Regions from separate parts of the Rhizobium sp. 01L410 genome, predicted to be linked through region 2. Evidence: riboswitches for the same ligand, from Rfam matches in the RefSeq annotation. Region 2 holds a riboswitch; the other holds the start of a gene.
The links. Region 2 has a riboswitch for cobalamin ahead of nrdH (glutaredoxin-like protein NrdH). Riboswitches for the same ligand answer to the same signal wherever they lie in the genome.
Positions count from the first base shown of each region.

Region 1: another riboswitch for cobalamin. It lies ahead of bluB (5,6-dimethylbenzimidazole synthase); the one in region 2 lies ahead of nrdH (glutaredoxin-like protein NrdH).

Region 1 is NZ_JBFTST010000002.1:328,968-337,836, reverse strand. Features, by position in the region: gene AC1DV9_RS06185 (NADP-dependent malic enzyme) at 1-1,114, shown strand, start outside; gene AC1DV9_RS06180 (DUF2865 domain-containing protein) at 1,239-2,336, shown strand; gene bluB (5,6-dimethylbenzimidazole synthase) at 2,333-3,016, opposite strand; cobalamin riboswitch at 3,060-3,241, opposite strand; gene AC1DV9_RS06170 (TolB family protein) at 3,259-4,089, opposite strand; gene AC1DV9_RS06165 (hypothetical protein) at 4,231-4,437, opposite strand; gene AC1DV9_RS06160 (NAD+ synthase) at 4,482-6,161, opposite strand; gene AC1DV9_RS06155 (LTA synthase family protein) at 6,404-8,293, shown strand; gene AC1DV9_RS06150 (DUF1003 domain-containing protein) at 8,368-8,869, shown strand, end outside.
Region 2 is NZ_JBFTST010000001.1:422,124-430,992, reverse strand. Features, by position in the region: gene metE (5-methyltetrahydropteroyltriglutamate--homocysteine S-methyltransferase) at 1-1,050, shown strand, start outside; cobalamin riboswitch at 1,201-1,424, shown strand; gene nrdH (glutaredoxin-like protein NrdH) at 1,675-1,896, shown strand; gene nrdI (class Ib ribonucleoside-diphosphate reductase assembly flavoprotein NrdI) at 1,909-2,319, shown strand; gene nrdE (class 1b ribonucleoside-diphosphate reductase subunit alpha) at 2,289-4,448, shown strand; gene nrdF (class 1b ribonucleoside-diphosphate reductase subunit beta) at 4,620-5,594, shown strand; gene AC1DV9_RS01915 (HlyD family secretion protein) at 5,601-6,488, opposite strand; gene AC1DV9_RS01910 (DUF1656 domain-containing protein) at 6,485-6,694, opposite strand; gene AC1DV9_RS01905 (FUSC family protein) at 6,701-8,710, opposite strand; gene AC1DV9_RS01900 (MarR family winged helix-turn-helix transcriptional regulator) at 8,761-8,869, opposite strand, start outside.

The DNA.
Region 1 (8,869 bases), on a different contig from region 2:
GATCCTGCGCATCGCGCCTGCCGTCGCCAAGGCAGCGGCCGAGAGCGGCGTCGCACGCCGTCCGATCACCGATTTCGACGCCTATCTCGACCAGCTGAACCGCTTCGTCTTCCGCTCCGGCTTCATCATGAAGCCGATCTTTACGGCCGCTAAGGCTGCCGAAAAGAAGCGAGTGATCTTCTCCGAAGGTGAAGACGAACGCGTGCTCCGCGCCGCTCAGGTTCTCATCGAAGAAGGCATTGCCGAACCGATCCTGATCGGCCGTCCGCAGGTCATCGAAACCCGCCTGCAACGCTACGGCCTGCGCATCCGCCCGCTTTCCGACTTCGCCGTCATCAATCCGGAAGACGATCCGCGCTTCCGCGAATATGTCGATCTCTATCTGTCCCTCGTCGGCCGCCGGGGTGTCATCCCGGAAGCGGCCCGCACGATCGTGCGTACCAACACCACCGTCATAGGTGCGCTGGCGCTGCGCCGCGGCGAAGCAGACGCGCTGATCTGCGGCCTCGAAGGCCGTTACGAGAAGCACCTGCGCGACGTTCGCCAGATCATCGGCAAGCGCAAGGATGTCCGCGATTTCTCGGCACTCAGCCTGCTGATCTCGCAGCGCGGCGCCACCTTCTTCACCGACACCTACGTGACGTTCAATCCGAGCGCCGAGGAAGTGGCTGAATCCGCCGTTCTGGCTGCCGAGGAAATCAAGCGCTTCGGCATCACGCCGCGCGCCGCCCTCGTCTCGCATTCCAATTTCGGCTCGCGCGAAAGCGAAAGCGCCACCAAGATGCGCAGTGCCCTGCAGCTGATCCGTGACGCCGCGCCCGATCTCGAAGTCGATGGCGAAATGCATGGTGAGAGCGCAATCGCCGACGAAATCCGCAAGCGCGTCATGCCCTCCACCACGCTGCACGGCGAAGCCAACCTGCTGGTCTTCCCGAACCTCGATGCCGCCAACATCACGCTCGGTGTCGTCAAGTCGATGACCGACGGCCTGCATGTCGGCCCGATCCTGCTCGGCACGGCGCTCCCGGCCCACATCCTGGCTCCGTCGGTGACGTCGCGCGGTGTGGTCAATATGGCGGCGCTCGCCGTCGTCGAGGCCCAGCAGCCGGCGTGATTTGCCGTAGATCGGAAAAATGCGTTAGAATTCCGTCGTTAGCTTGTTAACGGAAGGCAGCTAGACAGAACGGATGCGGCAAATGCTCTGCCGCTTCCGGTTTACTATGCTGCGGGATGATACCGTGAAACGCCGAAGCCTGACCCTTGCTCTCTTTCTCGCTACTGCCGCGCCCGCGGCGGCGCAGACCAGCGCGATCTGCGAAGATCTGCGCGGACGCCTTGCCGACCTGCCGCAGGTGATCGGCAACGGCCCGGAGATCCGTCAATATGCAAGCGCCATAGCCGAACAGAACCTCGAGCTACGCAAGCTGCGCAACGACCTGCGCAGCAACGGCTGCAGTGTCGACAGCATGGTCGTCATCGGCGGCGAGAATGACCGCTACTGCAGCGATCTGCAGGAATCGGAATCGCGGATGATCGACAACATCCACTACCTCCAGGACCGCCGCAACCAACTGCGGGAGGCCGGCGGCAGCGATGTCAACGAACGCCGCGAACTGATGGCCGCCCTCGACGATAACGGCTGCAACGACGATCCGGGCTATCAGCCGGACGAGCGCGCCTATGTCCCTGCGCCAAGTACCGAAGAACAGGCGATGCGCGGCGACACCTTCATTCCGCTCGGCAACGGCGAAGAAGGCAACACGCAATATGGTGTGCCGCGCGGCGAGATGATGTCGCATGTCAGCACCATGTGCGTGCGCAGCTGCGACGGCGGCTTCTTCCCGATCAGCACCAATGCGACCTCGATCGATTTCAGCCGCGACGCCTCGACCTGCTCGAAAATGTGTCCCGGCATCGAGACCGAACTTTTCTATCAGGACGTTTCGAATACCGACGCCGCCAACATGATCTCGGCCGCGACCGGCGCGCGCTACAGCGCCATGCCAAACGCCTTCGCCTACAAGAACCGGGCACCCGGCGAGAAATCCTCCTGCACCTGCAATCTGACCGCCTATTACGAGCAGATGCGCAAGAACCAGACCGTCAGCGCGCCGCCGCCAAAGGGCTCGATCACGACAATCACCACCAAGCCGCCGGCAACGGCCGCCCCCACACCGGCTGCGCCGCAGGCACAGGTACCGGACCGCCCCTACGACCCCGGAAACAGCAAGGTACGCCAGATCGGCCCGCAATTTCTCGCGGGCGACCAGGGCAGTATCGACCTGAAGAACCCGGCAACATCGGGCCCGCAGCCGCAGCAGCAACAGCGGAATTAGCGGCGGCCCCAGCCATCGCGGAAGATCAGCTCGTCGAGCGGCAGCCGCTGCCGCCAGCCTTTGACGGCCAGCTCGGGCTCGCTATAGAGCGTATCGACATAGCCGACGCAGAGCCAGGCGACGATCTCGATATGCACGGGCACGCCGAGAATGTCCTTGAGCTCGCTCTCGTGGAAAATGCTGACCCAGCCGACGCCGATGCCTTCAGCCCGTGCCGCGAGCCAGAGGTTCTGCACGGCACAGACGGTCGAATAGCTATCCATCCGCGGGTTATGCGTGCGCCCCAGCACGACGTCACCGCTGCGCGACGGATTGCAGGTGATGCAGATGCCGAGCGGCGCCTTGAGGATGCCCTCGAGCTTCAGCGATCGGTATGTCGCCTGCCGCTCACCATCGAACATCCCGGCCGCCTCGCGGTTCGCCCGGTCGAAGGCGTTCCAGACGCGCTGGCGGACAGCGACATCTTCGACGACGATAAAATTCCAGGGCTGCATGAAGCCGACCGAGGGCGCGTGGTGTGCGGCCTCAAGCAGCCGCATCAGCACATCGGATGGGATGGGATCAGGCAGAAACTGGTCGCGCACATCGCGCCGGGTCATGATCGCCCGGTAGACGGCGTCGCGCTCGTCAGCGGAAAAGGCAGACGCGCCTTCAAGCGCATCCTTGTTCATGGGCCGCATCGTCAAATCCCCAACAACGCAACCGCCCCGCCGTCCGCACGGGATCAGTCTATGATGCCAGGCCGGTCTTCTGACTTGGCGTCATCCGCCCGCCGCAGCCTTCCCGGTGTCAACCAGTGGCATGATGCGGCAGGCGTCGGCCTTACAGCGTTGGGCACGTTCCGGGCTTGCACCGGATTCCCGATTCTCCCGCGACAAGCGGGCACCTGACCGAAGCGTCTTGCCCGCTTTTACGAGACGCTTCAAGTAGCCGGGAAATACCGGACATAGGCAAACTCGTCACCATCAGGTGACCAGCAGGGAACATTGATCGTGCCCTGCCCGCCGAACAGCTCGAAAAGCGTCGTCAGATTGCCGCCGTCCATATCCATCAACCGCAGCCGCACATGCAGGTCGCGCGGATGATCGAAGACGTCAGGGTCGTAGGAAAGCAGCAGCACCTTGTCGTTGGTAGGCGCCGGATGGGCAAACCAGTTGCCGTAATTGTCGTGCGTGACCTGCTCGAGGCCGGTCCCATCGGGATGAATCCGCCAAATCTGCATCAGCCCGGTGCGGCTGGAATTGAAATAGATCCACTGGCCGTCGAAGGAATAGTCAGGCCCATCATTGCGCCCCTCGCCATGCGTCAGCCGCCGCTCGGCCCCGCCATCGACGGAAATCGTATAGATGTCGAAGAGATCGCCGCGGATGCCGCAATAGGCGAGTTCCTTTCCGTCAGGCGACCAGCCATGCCAATAGGATGGCAGGTTTTCGGTGATCTGCTTTGGCGCGCCGCCTTCCGACGGCAGCGTATAGATGCAGGATTTGCCGTGCTCGGTCTTGTCGGAAATCACATAGCGGCGGCCATCGGGCGAAATGCCGTGATCGTTGTTGCAGGCCGTGGCAAAGCCGGTATCGACCTGCTGCAGACCGCCCTCACCATCCGGTGACAAACGATAGAGAAGGCCATCACCGTTCAGCAGTAGGTAGCGGCCATCGGGCGAAAAATTCGGCGCCTCGATCAGCTGCTCCGTCTGGAACACGACCCGGCTCTGACCGGTGAGGATGTTGTAGATCTCGACCGAACTGCGCATGCATGCCTCCCGCATTTGCTGCGGCCCGGCGCTTAGCCGTTCCGCTTCATTCTGATTTGCATGCGGTTTGTGCCATGCATCTGCGTTTCGATAAAGGCGCAGCGCTTCAAAAGCGAACTGAGGTTCAAGGACACGAAATCCTCAGTTCAGAAGATGCCAACTCACCAGGAAAGGATGAATTCCAGATGCGACGGCGCCGACCGTAGCCAATGTAGCGAGAACAATCTGATATGTTTCGAGCTTCAACCGGCGCTCAAGAACAACCGTCTCGCCCCGCCAATAAAGCCGGTTTGCTTCGTCCAATTGAAAACCATCGAGCTCATCCAAGGCAATTGTGCGCAATGCCATGCTCGTCACCTCTCAATCTAGACAAACAGCAATTGATGATACCCCTACCGATCCCTAAAACGGTTGGTGATTGGATAGCGGCGGTCGCGGCCGAAATTCTTCTTGGTGATCTTCACGCCGGGCGCCGATTGGCGGCGCTTGTACTCGGCGAGATAGAGCAGATGCTCGATCCGGTGCACGGTCGCGACATCGTGGCCGCGCGCGACAATCTCGTCGACACCCATTTCCTTTTCGACGAGGCATTCGAGAATGTCGTCGAGAACCGGATAAGGTGGCAGCGAATCCTGGTCGGTCTGATCAGGCCGCAGTTCGGCAGAGGGCGCCTTGTCGATGATGTTTTGCGGGATCACCACGCCTGACGGTCCGAGCGCATCCGGCGGCACATGCGCATTGCGCCAGCGCGAGATCGCATAGACCTGCATCTTGTAGAGGTCCTTGATCGGATTGAAGCCGCCGTTCATGTCGCCGTAAAGCGTCGCATAGCCGACCGACATTTCCGACTTGTTGCCCGTCGTGACGACCATCGAGCCGAACTTGTTGGAGATCGCCATCAGGATCGTGCCGCGGGCGCGGCTCTGCAGGTTTTCTTCGGTGATGCCGCTATCGGTGCCTTCGAAGAGGTCCGAGAGCGCCGAGGTAAAGCCGGTCACCGGCGCCTCGATCGGCACGATATCATAGCGGCAGCCGAGCGCCTTGGCGCATTCGGCGGCATCCTTCAGCGAATCCTCGGACGTGTAGCGATAGGGCAGCATGACGGTGCGCACCCGCTCCTCGCCCAGCGCATCGACGGCAATCGCCGCGCAGATCGCCGAGTCGATGCCGCCGGAGAGGCCAAGCACGACATTCTTGAAGCCGTTCTTGTTGACGTAGTCGCGGAAGCCGAGCAGGCAGGCGCGGTAATCCGCCTCCTCTTTCTCCGGAATATGCGACATCGGCCCTTCGCTGCAACGCCAGCCGTTGTCGCCGCGCTTCCAGGTGGTCACGGCAAGCGCCGGTTCGAACTGGCTCATCTGGAAGGCAAGCGACTTGTCGCCGTTGAAGGCAAAGCTCGCGCCGTCGAAGACCAGTTCGTCCTGGCCGCCAAGCTGGTTGGCGAAGATCAGCGGCAGGCCTGTTTCAATCACCTGTCGCAGCGCCACCTGATGGCGCACATCCACCTTGCCGCGATAATAGGGCGAGCCGTTCGGCACCAGCAGGATTTCGGCGCCGCTTTCGGCCAGCGTCTCGCAGACGCCGAGATCGTTCCAGATCTCCTCGCAAATAGGCACGCCGATCCTGACGCCACGGAAATTCACCGGCCCCGGCATCGAGCCTTCGGCAAAGACGCGCTTCTCATCGAACTCGCCGTAATTCGGCAGATCGATCTTGTCCCGGAACACCAGGATCTTGCCGCCATCGAGCACCGCGACGGAATTGTGCCGCCCTGTCTCGCCCTGCCGCGGGAAGCCGACGATCAGCCCCGGTCCGCCATCCGCGGTATCGGCAGCGAGATCCTCGATGGCCTTGAGGCAAGCCTTCAGGAATGCCGGTTTCAGCACCAGATCCTCGGGCGGATAGCCGGAAATGAAAAGCTCGGTCAAAAGCAGCAGATCCGCGCCCTGACGGGCCGCATCGGCGCGTGCCTCGCGGGCTTTGGCAAGATTTCCAGCAACATCGCCGACCGTTGGGTTGAGCTGGCCGACGGCAATCCGGAGCGTGTTCAAGGGAGCGTTTTCCTGTGTCATGTCATCTATTTAGCGCGCGCGCGTTCGCCCCGCAACGTGTCCTGCCATGAAAAGCCGCCGGGTCTGCTCAGACGAAAATTCAAATCTTCGGGAAAAGCAAGGAAACATTAATGGTTCATCTAGCGTTCATGGCGGGCATGTGACAGTTCGGTGAAGGTTTTATGACGCCGGGATGACGGCGGGAATGACATTGGAGTCCGCCCTTGATCGCGTTGGTCATGAAGTCCGCGCAGGCCAGAAGAATGGCGCTGCTTTCTGCTGGTCTCGGCGCGAATGTCCGCTCTCCCGCCGCCCGAGCCGCCCTCAGCATCGCATTCACCTTTTCGATGGCGCTGCTCAGTGTCATCGCCGTCGAATGGATCGCCCGCAGCACGCTTGCCGATGTCGGCGATTTCCTGACCTCGACGGCCCGCCCCGGCATGACCACCGTCGTCATGCTGACCATCCTGATGCTGACGCTCGATGCCGCCTTCGGCCGCCGCTATCTCTCGGCGCTGATCCTCGTTCCGCTTGTCTTGATCCCGGCTTTCGTCTCCAATCAGAAACAGCATTACCTGTCCGATCCCTTCTATCCCTCGGACATCCTCTTCGGCCGCCAGATCATGGAATTGCTGCCGGTGATGGTGCGTGACCGGCCGTTCACGGCCATCGCCATCGTCGTCGGCCTGGTGCTGCTGGCCGCCGGCATGGTGTTCGGCTGGCGCTATGCCTGGCGCACCTTTCCGAAGCTGTCGAACCAGGCGCGTCTTCGCCGCCTCTGCCTCGGCCTACCGGTGATCGCCGCCTTCGGTTCGCTGATGGATTATTCGCAATATTCCTACATCCGCGACCGCCTGCAGGTCGTGCCGATGATGTGGGACCAGAAGGAAAATTACCGCAGCAACGGCTTCATCCTGGCCTTCATCTTCAACGTACCGATGGCCGATGTGGCAGCCCCTGCCGGCCTCAATGCCGAGGCGCTCGACGCGATCCCGGCCCGCAATTACGGCTATCTCGCCGGCCCGCGCGAAAAGCCCGATGTCATCATGCTGATGAGCGAATCCTTCTGGGATCCGACGCGGCTGAAGAAGCTGAATTTCAGCGCCGACCCGATGCCTGTTATCCGCGCCTCGCAGTCCGGCTATGTGTTTTCGCCCGAATTTGGCGGCATGACCGCCAATGTCGAGTTCGAGGCACTGACAGGCTTCTCCAATGCCTTCCTGCCCTATGGCAGCATTCCCTATCAGCAATATATCCGCCGCGACGTGCCCTCGCTTGCGACCTTCTTCCGCGGCGAAGGCTACACGGCGCGCGCGCTCCATCCTTTCAGCGGCTGGTTCTGGAACCGCAACGAGGTCTACAAGGATTTCGGTTTCGAGGAGTTCCGCACCGAGGAAACCCTGCCGCCGATGGAAAAACGCGGCATCTTTGCCTCCGACGACTCGCTGATGAAAGAAATCATGCGCGAGGGCGACGGACTGGATAAGCCGTTCTTCTTCTTCGCTGTCACGCTGCAGGGACATGGCCCCTACGAGGCCAACCGCTACGCCCACAACTCGATCGACATCCAGGGCGACATTCCGGAAGCCGACCGCGCAACGCTCGCGACCTATACGCAGGGTGTCAAGGAAGCCGACGACAGCCTGAAGATGCTGATGGACTGGGCCTCGCATCGCGACCGCGAGACGATAATCGTTCTCTGGGGTGACCACCTGCCGCCGCTCGGCAATGTCTATATGAGCGCCGGCTACATGCCGGACCAGGTCGCCACCCGCAAGGCGCCGCTCGACGTGATGAAGCAGCAGCACGAGACGCCGCTGGTGATCTGGTCGAACAAGAAGGGCGTCAAGCAGGATGTCGGCACCATCAGCCCGTCGCTGATCTCCTACAATCTCCTGAAGTTCGCCGGCTTCGAGCATCCCTATTACACCGGCTTCCTCGGCCGGGTGCAGAAGAAATACGACATCATCGACCGCTACCAGCTGGCAACCCGCAAGAACGAGGTGACGCCGGACTGGGTGCTCGATCCGAAGAAGCTCGATCCCTTGGTGCGCGATTACCGCTACCTGCAGCACGACGTCATGTTCGGTAAGGCGCAGACGCTCGACCGCTTCTTCCCGCAGCATGTGATGGTCACCAAACCGGGCAGCTAAGACACTAATTCGCATTGCATTCAGGCCATCAGCGGGAATACTGGCTCCGACGCGATACAGCATCGGAGCCTCGCATGTATAACCTCCCCAATTTCATCCACACGCATTTCGGCAAGAGTGCCGACGAACTCGGCGACATCGAGAAGCGCGTGCTGCAGAAGGCGCATGAACGGAAGATCATCTCCACCAACGTCAACGCCGTCCTTTCCGCCGAGTCGTCCTTCGGCCAGCGCATTGCCGATGGCATCGCCCGCGTCGGCGGCTCCTGGTCCTTCATCCTGACCTTTCTGGCCTTCCTGGTGATCTGGACTGTCATCAACACCATCATCCTGGCGACGGGCGCCTTCGACCCCTACCCCTTCGTCTTCCTCAATCTCATCCTCTCGATGCTCGCCGCCATCCAGGCACCGATCATCATGATGTCGCAGAACCGCCAGGCCGAGCGTGACCGTCTGGAGGCAGCCAAGGATTACGAGGTGAACCTGAAGGCCGAACTGGAAGTGCTGGCGCTGCACCAGAAGATCGACATGCGCGTGCTGACCGAACTGACATCTTTGCGCGAAGATGTCGCGAGGC
Region 2 (8,869 bases):
GCCGAGCGCAAGGCGATCCAGCAGACGGATATCCGCTTGCCGCTGTTCCCGACGACGACGATCGGGTCCTTTCCGCAGACGCCTGAAGTCCGCAAGGCCCGTTCGGCACACACGAAGGGGACGCTCAGCAATGCAGACTATGAGGCTTTCCTGCGCAAGGAAACCGAAGCAGCCATCCGCTGGCAGGAGGAAATCGGCCTCGATGTGCTCGTCCATGGCGAGTTCGAGCGCAATGACATGGTGCAGTATTTTGGCGAGCAGCTGTCAGGCTTTGCCTTCACGCAGCATGCCTGGGTACAGAGCTATGGGTCGCGCTATGTCCGCCCGCCTATTATCTTCGGCGATATCGCGCGGCCGAAGCCGACGACGACAAGCTGGTGGCAATATGCCCAGTCTCTGACAGACCGGCCGGTGAAGGGCATGCTGACTGGACCGGTGACGATCCTCAACTGGTCCTTCGTGCGTGATGATATCGCCCGGAGCGAAGCATGCCGGCAGATCGCGCTGGCGATTCGCGACGAGGTCGGTGATCTCGAAAAGGCCGGCGCCAGAATGATCCAGATCGACGAGGCAGCACTCCGGGAAGGCCTGCCGCTGCGGCGCTCGCAATGGAAGACCTATCTCGACTGGGCCGTCGAAAGCTTCCGCCTGTGCTCGACCGGTGTCAGCAACGCGACGCAGATCCACACGCATATGTGCTACTCGGAGTTCAACGACATCATCGATGCTATCGCCGCGATGGATGCGGATGTGATCTCGATCGAGACGTCGCGCTCGAAGATGGAGCTGCTGGAGGCATTCCGCAGTTTTGACTATCCGAACGAAATTGGCCCGGGTGTCTACGACATCCACTCGCCGCGCGTTCCCGATATTGCCGATATGACGAGTCTGCTTCTTTTGGCGCGCGAGCGGCTTGGCGATTCGCAGCTCTGGATCAATCCGGATTGCGGCTTGAAGACCCGCAAATGGGAGGAAGTGAAGCCAGCGCTAGTCAATATGGTGGCGGCGGCGCGGTCTTTGCGCGAACGCGTTGCCACGGCAACGGCCTGATCGTCATCGCATTCGAGGAGCCGGCTTTTGCCGGCTTCTCTTTTCCACAGCCAATCTGCATTAATCTTCTGTTATCCACATCGCATTCATTTTTTCGGCTTGCGGCACCCGAAACCTGAACCATCCATTGACGTAAAAATAGACTCGCGTACTATATCTAGTGTTCGAGGTTCCCTCGATTCGCAAGGATCGCGGGCTAAGACGGGAATTCGGTGAGATCTGCCGCAAGGCGGAGCAATGCCGGAGCTGCCCCCGCAACTGTGAGCGGCGAGCATCTGTCCCATTTCGGGTCACTGGGTCATGAAGATCTGGGAAGACCGGGATGAATGTGATGATCCGCAAGCCAGGAGACCTGCCTTGAGCGAAAACGTCCACGGGCGGGGTGTCCGGCTGGCGAGCGATGAGATGTGGGCATGATGCCGCCTCTTCGCTTCCTCCGGTGTGTCCCGCATGAGCCACTTCGGGGTGAAGTCTTATGTCTTTGAGTTTCAGATCATACCGGCGCGAATGACGGGCTGCTGACGCCCGGCAACCGGCAACGGCTGTCTTCCTTTTCGATCGCAAGCGCGGACATCGGCGGATGTCCGAACGATATCCCATGCCTTCTAGTTACGAGGTTTTCCCATGAGCATCACCGTCTACAGCAAGCCCGCCTGCGTTCAGTGCACCGCAACCACCCGCGCGCTCGATCGCCAGGGCATCGACTACACGATCATCGACGTTTCCACCGATAGCGCCGCTTATGATCTGGTGCAGGGTCTCGGCTACCGCCAGGTTCCCGTCGTCATCGCCGGCGAGCAGCATTGGGCTGGCTTCCGCCCCGACATGATCAGCGCGCTCGCCTGAGCGGCGGCTGCGATGGGCGAGATCGTCTATTTTTCCAGCCGGTCGGAAAACACCCATCGCTTCGTCGAAAAGCTTGGCCTTCCCGCCCGGCGCATCCCCATCACTGGCGAGACGCTCGAAGCCGTCTCGCCCTACGTGTTGATCCTCCCGACTTATAGCGGCGAGGGCGGCAAAGGAGCCGTGCCCAAGCAGGTGATCCGTTTCCTGAACGATGCGGCAAACCGTTCGAACCTCCGCGGCGTGATTGCCGCGGGCAACAGCAACTTCGGAGAGACCTTCGGGCTCGCCGGCGACATCATCGCGAAGAAATGCCAGGTGCCGTACCTCTACAGGTTCGAACTCCTGGGTACGGCTGATGATGTTGCCAACGTCAAACACGGATTGGAACGATTTTGGACACGGCAGTTCTCGAACGCCCTGTAAAGGCGCAGGCCGCGGAAACCGGGCTGGATTACCACGCGCTGAACGCGATGCTGAACCTCTATGACGAGGACGGCAAGATCCAGCTGGACAAGGACAGGCAGGCGGCGAAGCAGTATTTCCTGCAGCACGTCAACCAGAACACCGTGTTCTTCCATAATCTCCGGGAGAAGCTCGATTACCTGATCACCGAGGGCTATTACGAGCAGGAGGTGCTGGACCAGTATTCGTTCAACTTCGTGCGCGATCTCTTCGACCACGCCTATGACAAGAAATTCCGCTTCCCGACCTTCCTCGGCGCCTTCAAATATTACACCAGCTACACGCTGAAGACCTTTGACGGAAAGCGCTATCTGGAGCGCTATGAAGACCGCATCTGCATGGTGGCGCTGGCGCTGGCACAGGGCAACGAGGCATTGGCCCGCGACATGGTCGATGAGATCATCTCCGGCCGCTTCCAGCCGGCAACGCCGACCTTCCTCAATGCCGGAAAGAAGCAGCGCGGCGAGCTGGTCTCCTGCTTCCTGATGCGCGTCGAAGACAATATGGAATCGATCGGCCGCTCGATCAATTCGGCGCTGCAGTTGTCAAAGCGGGGCGGTGGCGTGGCGCTGTCGCTGACCAACATTCGCGAAATGGGCGCGCCGATCAAGCATATCGAGAACCAGTCCTCCGGCATCATCCCGGTGATGAAGCTGCTCGAGGACGCCTTCTCCTATGCCAACCAGCTCGGAGCACGCCAGGGCGCCGGCGCCGTTTATCTCAATGCCCACCACCCCGACATCATGCGCTTCCTCGATACCAAGCGCGAGAATGCGGACGAGAAGATCCGCATCAAGACGCTGTCGCTCGGCGTCGTCATTCCAGACATCACCTTCGAGCTCGCCAAGAACAACGAGGACATGTACCTGTTCTCGCCCTATGACGTGGAACGCGTCTACGGCGTGCCGTTCACCGAGATCTCGGTGACGGAAAAATACCGCGAGATGGTGGCCGACAGCCGTATCAAGAAGAAGAAGATCAAGGCTCGCGATTTCTTCCAGATCGTCGCCGAGATCCAGTTTGAGAGCGGCTATCCCTACATCATGTTCGAGGACACGGTGAACAAGGCGAACCCGATCGCCGGACGCATCACCATGAGCAATCTGTGCTCCGAGATCCTGCAGGTCAGCGAAGCCAGCGAGTATAACGACGATCTGTCCTACAAGGTGATGGGCAAGGACATTTCCTGCAATCTCGGCTCGCTGAATATCGCCGCCGCCATGGACTCATCCGATTTCGGCAAGACGATCGAAACATCGATCCGGGCACTTACGGCCGTATCGGACATGAGCCACATTTCCTCGGTCCCGTCGATCGAGAAGGGCAACGACGAGAGCCACGCGATCGGCCTGGGTCAGATGAACCTGCACGGCTATCTCGCCCGCGAGCGGATACACTACGGCTCCGAAGAGGGCGTCGATTTCACCAACATGTATTTCTACACGGTGACCTATCACGCCATCCGCGCCTCGAACCGTCTCGCGGTCGAGCGCGGCCAGAGTTTCAAGGGTTTCGAGAATTCCAAATACGCCTCGGGCGAATATTTCGATAAATATACCGAAACGGAGTGGAAACCGGCTACGCAGACGGTTGCCGACCTGTTCAGCAATGCTGGTATCGAAATTCCCACCCAGGAAGACTGGCTAGCGCTGAAGAAGGCCGTCATGAAAGGCGGGCTCTATAACCAGAACCTGCAGGCGGTGCCGCCGACAGGGTCGATCTCCTACATCAATCACTCGACCTCCTCGATCCATCCGATCGTCTCCAAGATCGAGATCCGCAAGGAAGGCAAGATCGGCCGCGTCTACTATCCCGCCGCCTTCATGACCAACGACAATCTCGACTATTACCAGGACGCCTATGAGATCGGGCCGGAGAAGATCATCGACACCTATGCGGCTGCCACCCAGCATGTCGATCAAGGCCTGTCGCTGACGCTGTTCTTCCGCGATACCGCGACGACGCGCGATATCAACAAGGCTCAGATCTACGCCTGGAAGAAGGGCATCAAGACCATTTACTACATCCGCCTGCGCCAGTTGGCGCTGGAGGGGACTCAGGTGGAAGGATGTGTGTCGTGCACGCTGTGAGTTTTAGCTGCTGACGTTTGAGTAAGCGGCCCCCTCGCCCTAGCCCTCTCCTCGAGGGGAGAGGGGATGTTGAGCGAGACGCCGCCGCGGTTTCCCTTCTCCCCTCGGGGAGAAGGTGCCGGCAGGCGGATGAGGGGGCCACCAGATGAATTCGGTCCAAAGGACACACCCATGAACATGCACGCCAAGCCCGTAACCCGCGTCCGCGCCATCAACTGGAACCGCATCGAGGACGACAAGGACCTCGAAGTCTGGAACCGTCTGACCGGCAATTTCTGGCTGCCGGAAAAGGTGCCGCTCTCGAACGACATTCCCTCCTGGGCGACGCTGAAGCCGGAAGAGCAGCAGCTGACGATCCGGGTCTTTACCGGACTGACGCTGCTCGACACGATCCAGAACGGCGTCGGCTCGGTGACGCTGATGGCCGATGCTTCGACCCAGCATGAGGAGGCGGTGCTTTCCAACATCTCCTTCATGGAGGCGGTGCACGCGCGCTCCTATTCGTCGATCTTCTCGACGCTGTGCTCGACGCCTGACGTCGACGACGCCTATCGCTGGTCCGATGAGAACGAGTTTCTGCAGAAGAAATCGGCGCTGATCATGGAGCAATATGCTTCAGGCGATCCGCTGAAGAAGAAGGTTGCCAGCGTCTTCCTCGAAAGCTTCCTGTTCTATTCCGGCTTCTATCTGCCGATGTACTGGTCGAGCCGCGCAAAGCTGACAAACACCGCCGACATGATCCGCCTGATCATCCGCGACGAGGCGGTGCATGGCTACTATATCGGCTACAAGTTCCAGCGCGCCGTCGACCGCCTGCCGGAGGCCCGCCGCCAGGAGATCAAGGATTTCGCCTTCGATCTGCTGCTGGAGCTCTACGACAACGAAGCCAAATATACCGAGGCGCTTTATGACGGCGTCGGGCTGACCGAAGACGTCAAGAAGTTCCTGCACTACAACGCCAACAAGGCGCTGATGAACCTCGGTTACGAGGCTCTGTTCCCGCCGGAGGCCTGCAAGGTCAATCCGGCGATCCTCTCGGCGCTCTCGCCGAATGCCGACGAGAACCACGACTTCTTCTCTGGCTCCGGCTCGTCTTACGTCATCGGTAAGGCCGTGGCGACCGAGGACGAGGACTGGAACTTTTAAGCAACGTCAGTCGAGCGAGGCGAGGGCGGAGCTTTGGCCTCCGACTTCGACCGTCGCGGTCAAACCGGCAATCAGTTGCACGCCGTCAGGTACCTTGTCGAGATTAATACGAACCGGAACGCGCTGCGCCAGCCGTACCCAGCTGAAGGTCGGGTTGATATTGGCCAGCAGCCCGGTTCCCGACGTGCGCTCGCGGTCCTCGATGCCGGTCGCGATACTGTCGACATGGCCTTCCAGCGTCTGGCGATGGCCCATCAGATGGATTGTGACGCTATCGCCGACATGGATACGCGGCAGCTTGGTTTCTTCGAAATAGCCTTCGACCCGCAGCGAGTCGGTGTCGACGAGCGCTACCTTGGCCGTGCCGGCGGTGACATAGTCGCCTGGGCGCAGACTGAGGTTCGAAACCGTGCCGTTGACGGTCGCCTTGACGGCTGAGCGGTCGAGATTGAGCTGCGCCAGATCGCGGTTGGCAACAGCCTGCAGATAGGTGGCTTCGGCCTGGTCGGCGGCGGTGCGCGCCTGTTCCTTTTGCTGCACGGAAGCGGCATCGCCGAGGCGCTGCTGGCGATCGGTTTCGCGGCGGGCTTGCTCCAGCATCGCCTTTGCACCTTCGAGCGCCGCTTCGGTCTGCGCCAGAGCAATCTTGAAGCGCTCGCCATCGACGCGGAAGAGCACATCACCCTTCTTCACCGACTGGTTGTCCTTGACGGTGACGTCGCTGACAAGGCCGGAAACGTCCGGTGCGATGCCAACGACATCGGCGCGCAGGCGCGCGTCGCGCGTCCAGGGTTCATCCATGTAATGCACCCAAAGGCCGTGGCCGGCATAGGCGGCGGCGGCAACGAAGGCGAGGGTGACGATCAGGCGGGAGATTGATTTCAGCGTGTTCATGCGAAGTACCAGCGTGTCAGGGAGGAGACTGCTCCGAGAAGCAGCACATAGAAGGAGAGATCGAAGAGACCGCGGTGCCAGACGAGCGAATAGGCGCCCACCCAGCTCAGTCCGCGGCGGACGATCATCACGAGAAGAAGGGAAAGCACCATGAGAACGAGAAGGCGCGGCACATAGACGCCATAGAGATCGAATTCGGCAGGCATAACGGCTTACTCGGCTGCAATCTGAAGCGGGGTTGAGATGGTTTCGGGCGTGGGCCAGTCCGGCGGCGGCGCCTCAGGGAAGAGCGCCCGGCGCAGGCCGACGAGGGCATCGATATTGTCCCGGGTTTCCGCCTGTTCATGGGCGATGGTTCCGAGGCTGTCGTCGATCGCGGCACGCAACTCGTCGGGCGGCTCGATTGCCTGGCCGGCATCGAGCCGGGCACGGTAGAAATCGGAGATGCCCGACAGCACGCGGCCGACGGAAAGGGCGCTTGCGCCACTGAGCTCCTTGCGCCGGGTCTGCAGCATCAGCACGTTGAAGCCGAGGCGGACGTCGGCAAAGCCATCGACCTTTTTTAGTTCGCGATCCTCGACGGCGGCGAGGCGCGGCACCAGCTGGCCGAGGCGATCGAGGATACGGCCCGAGAGCCGCTCGTGGTCGGTGCGGCGTTCGCCGGCTGCGGTCTCTGCCAGATCCCTCCATCCGGCGCGAACCAGCCGCCAGGCGGCAAGCTCGGCGCCGAAGGGGCGGGCGATCAGCGTCCAGACCAATGCGAAGCCGATGCCGGCAAGGGCCGCGACCGCCTCATTGGTGAAGGTGGTGAAGTCGGATGTGTAGCGATCCTGGAGGGCGATGAAGCTCGCGCTGTTCACCGATAGCAGCATCGCCAGCATGTTGAACTGCGGGCGGGTGATCAGCAGTCCGAGCAGCAGGAATGGCGGTGCGAAGACAACCACCAGCAGCTCATAGGAATTGACCGCCGGCAGGATCGCGAAGATGTAGATGAACGAAATGACGAGGCTCAGAGCCGACCAGATGAACATCGACCGGATGAAGGGCGCAGGGCGATCCATCGCGGCAAAAAAGGAGCAGGCGACAGCAGCCATGGTCACAAAGCCCGCACCATTCTGCCAGCCGGTGAAGATCCAGAAGAAGCAGGCGACAGCGATCCCGGCAACGACGGAACCGGCAGCGAAGGCAATCAGCGCATAGTCATAATGCCTGACGCGGCCGACCACCTGGCGGTGGCGGAAAACCGGATGCCAAGGGCCGGCATGGCGGCCGCTGGCGATCTCGTCGCGCAGCGTCAGGCAATCGTGCCAGAGATCGACGATCTCGCCGAGGCGGGCAAGCGCGCTGCGATAAAGCAGGGCGTTCCAGCCGGTTTCGTCGCTTTCCGAGGTCTGGACGTCATCGATGCGGCGGCGCAGGTTCGCGCCTGTACCATCCGGCTTTCCCCTGCCGCCCTGCTGCAGCCAGGCGGCGGCATCGTTGAGCAAGACGGAGAGCGCCGGCGTCAGCTCCTGTCCGGACGATTTCAGCGCGTGAAGACGGTCGGCAAGCGAAGAAAACAGCGGCAGCAGCATCAGCAGGCGGCCGCGCAATTCGCGTGAATGACGGACGATATCGCGGCCATTCGCGTCATGGCCGAGCTGGCTGATGACGAGATCAAGACCGGTCACATCGGAGGCGAGCTTCTGGCGCTTCAGCGGCGTGGCGGGCGAGGCGCCTTCGCCGCGCAGGATCTCGTCGGCCCAGCTTCCGGCATCATCGAGCCAGGTGGTGATGCGCTGACCGAGCAGCGAGCTGACGCTGGCCGGAAAGATGACGGCGCTGACGATGCTGGCGCAGACGATGCCGATGATGATCTCTTCCGAGCGGGCAAGCGCCGTATCGAAAACCGTCTCGGGCGAGCCGACGGAAGGCAGGGCGATCATCGGCAGCGAATAGCCGGCGAGCATGAAGACATAGCTTCGAGCACTGCGGTCGAGCATCGAGATGAAGAGCAGCGTGCCGGTCCAGAGCGCCACGACCAGAGACAGGAGCTCCGGAGCGTTGACGAACAGAGGAACGAAGAACACCGCCGCCGAAGCGCCGAGCAGTGTGCCGAGCGCGCGATAAAGTCCCTTGGAACTGGTCGCGCCCGCCAGCGGATTGGCCACCACATAAACGGCGGCCATCGCCCAGTAGGGCCGCGGCAGGTCGAGCGACAGCGCCACGAACAGCGCCAGCATCGATGCAAGGAAGGCCTTGCCCGAGAAAAGCCAGTCACGCCATCCCAATGTCACGACGCTGCCTCGATTTCCTTTTCGAGGGCGCTGGTCTGCGTCACCTCGATATTGTCGAAAGCCTGCAGTACGCGCACGGCAGCTTCAAGGTCGGCCTTGCTGACA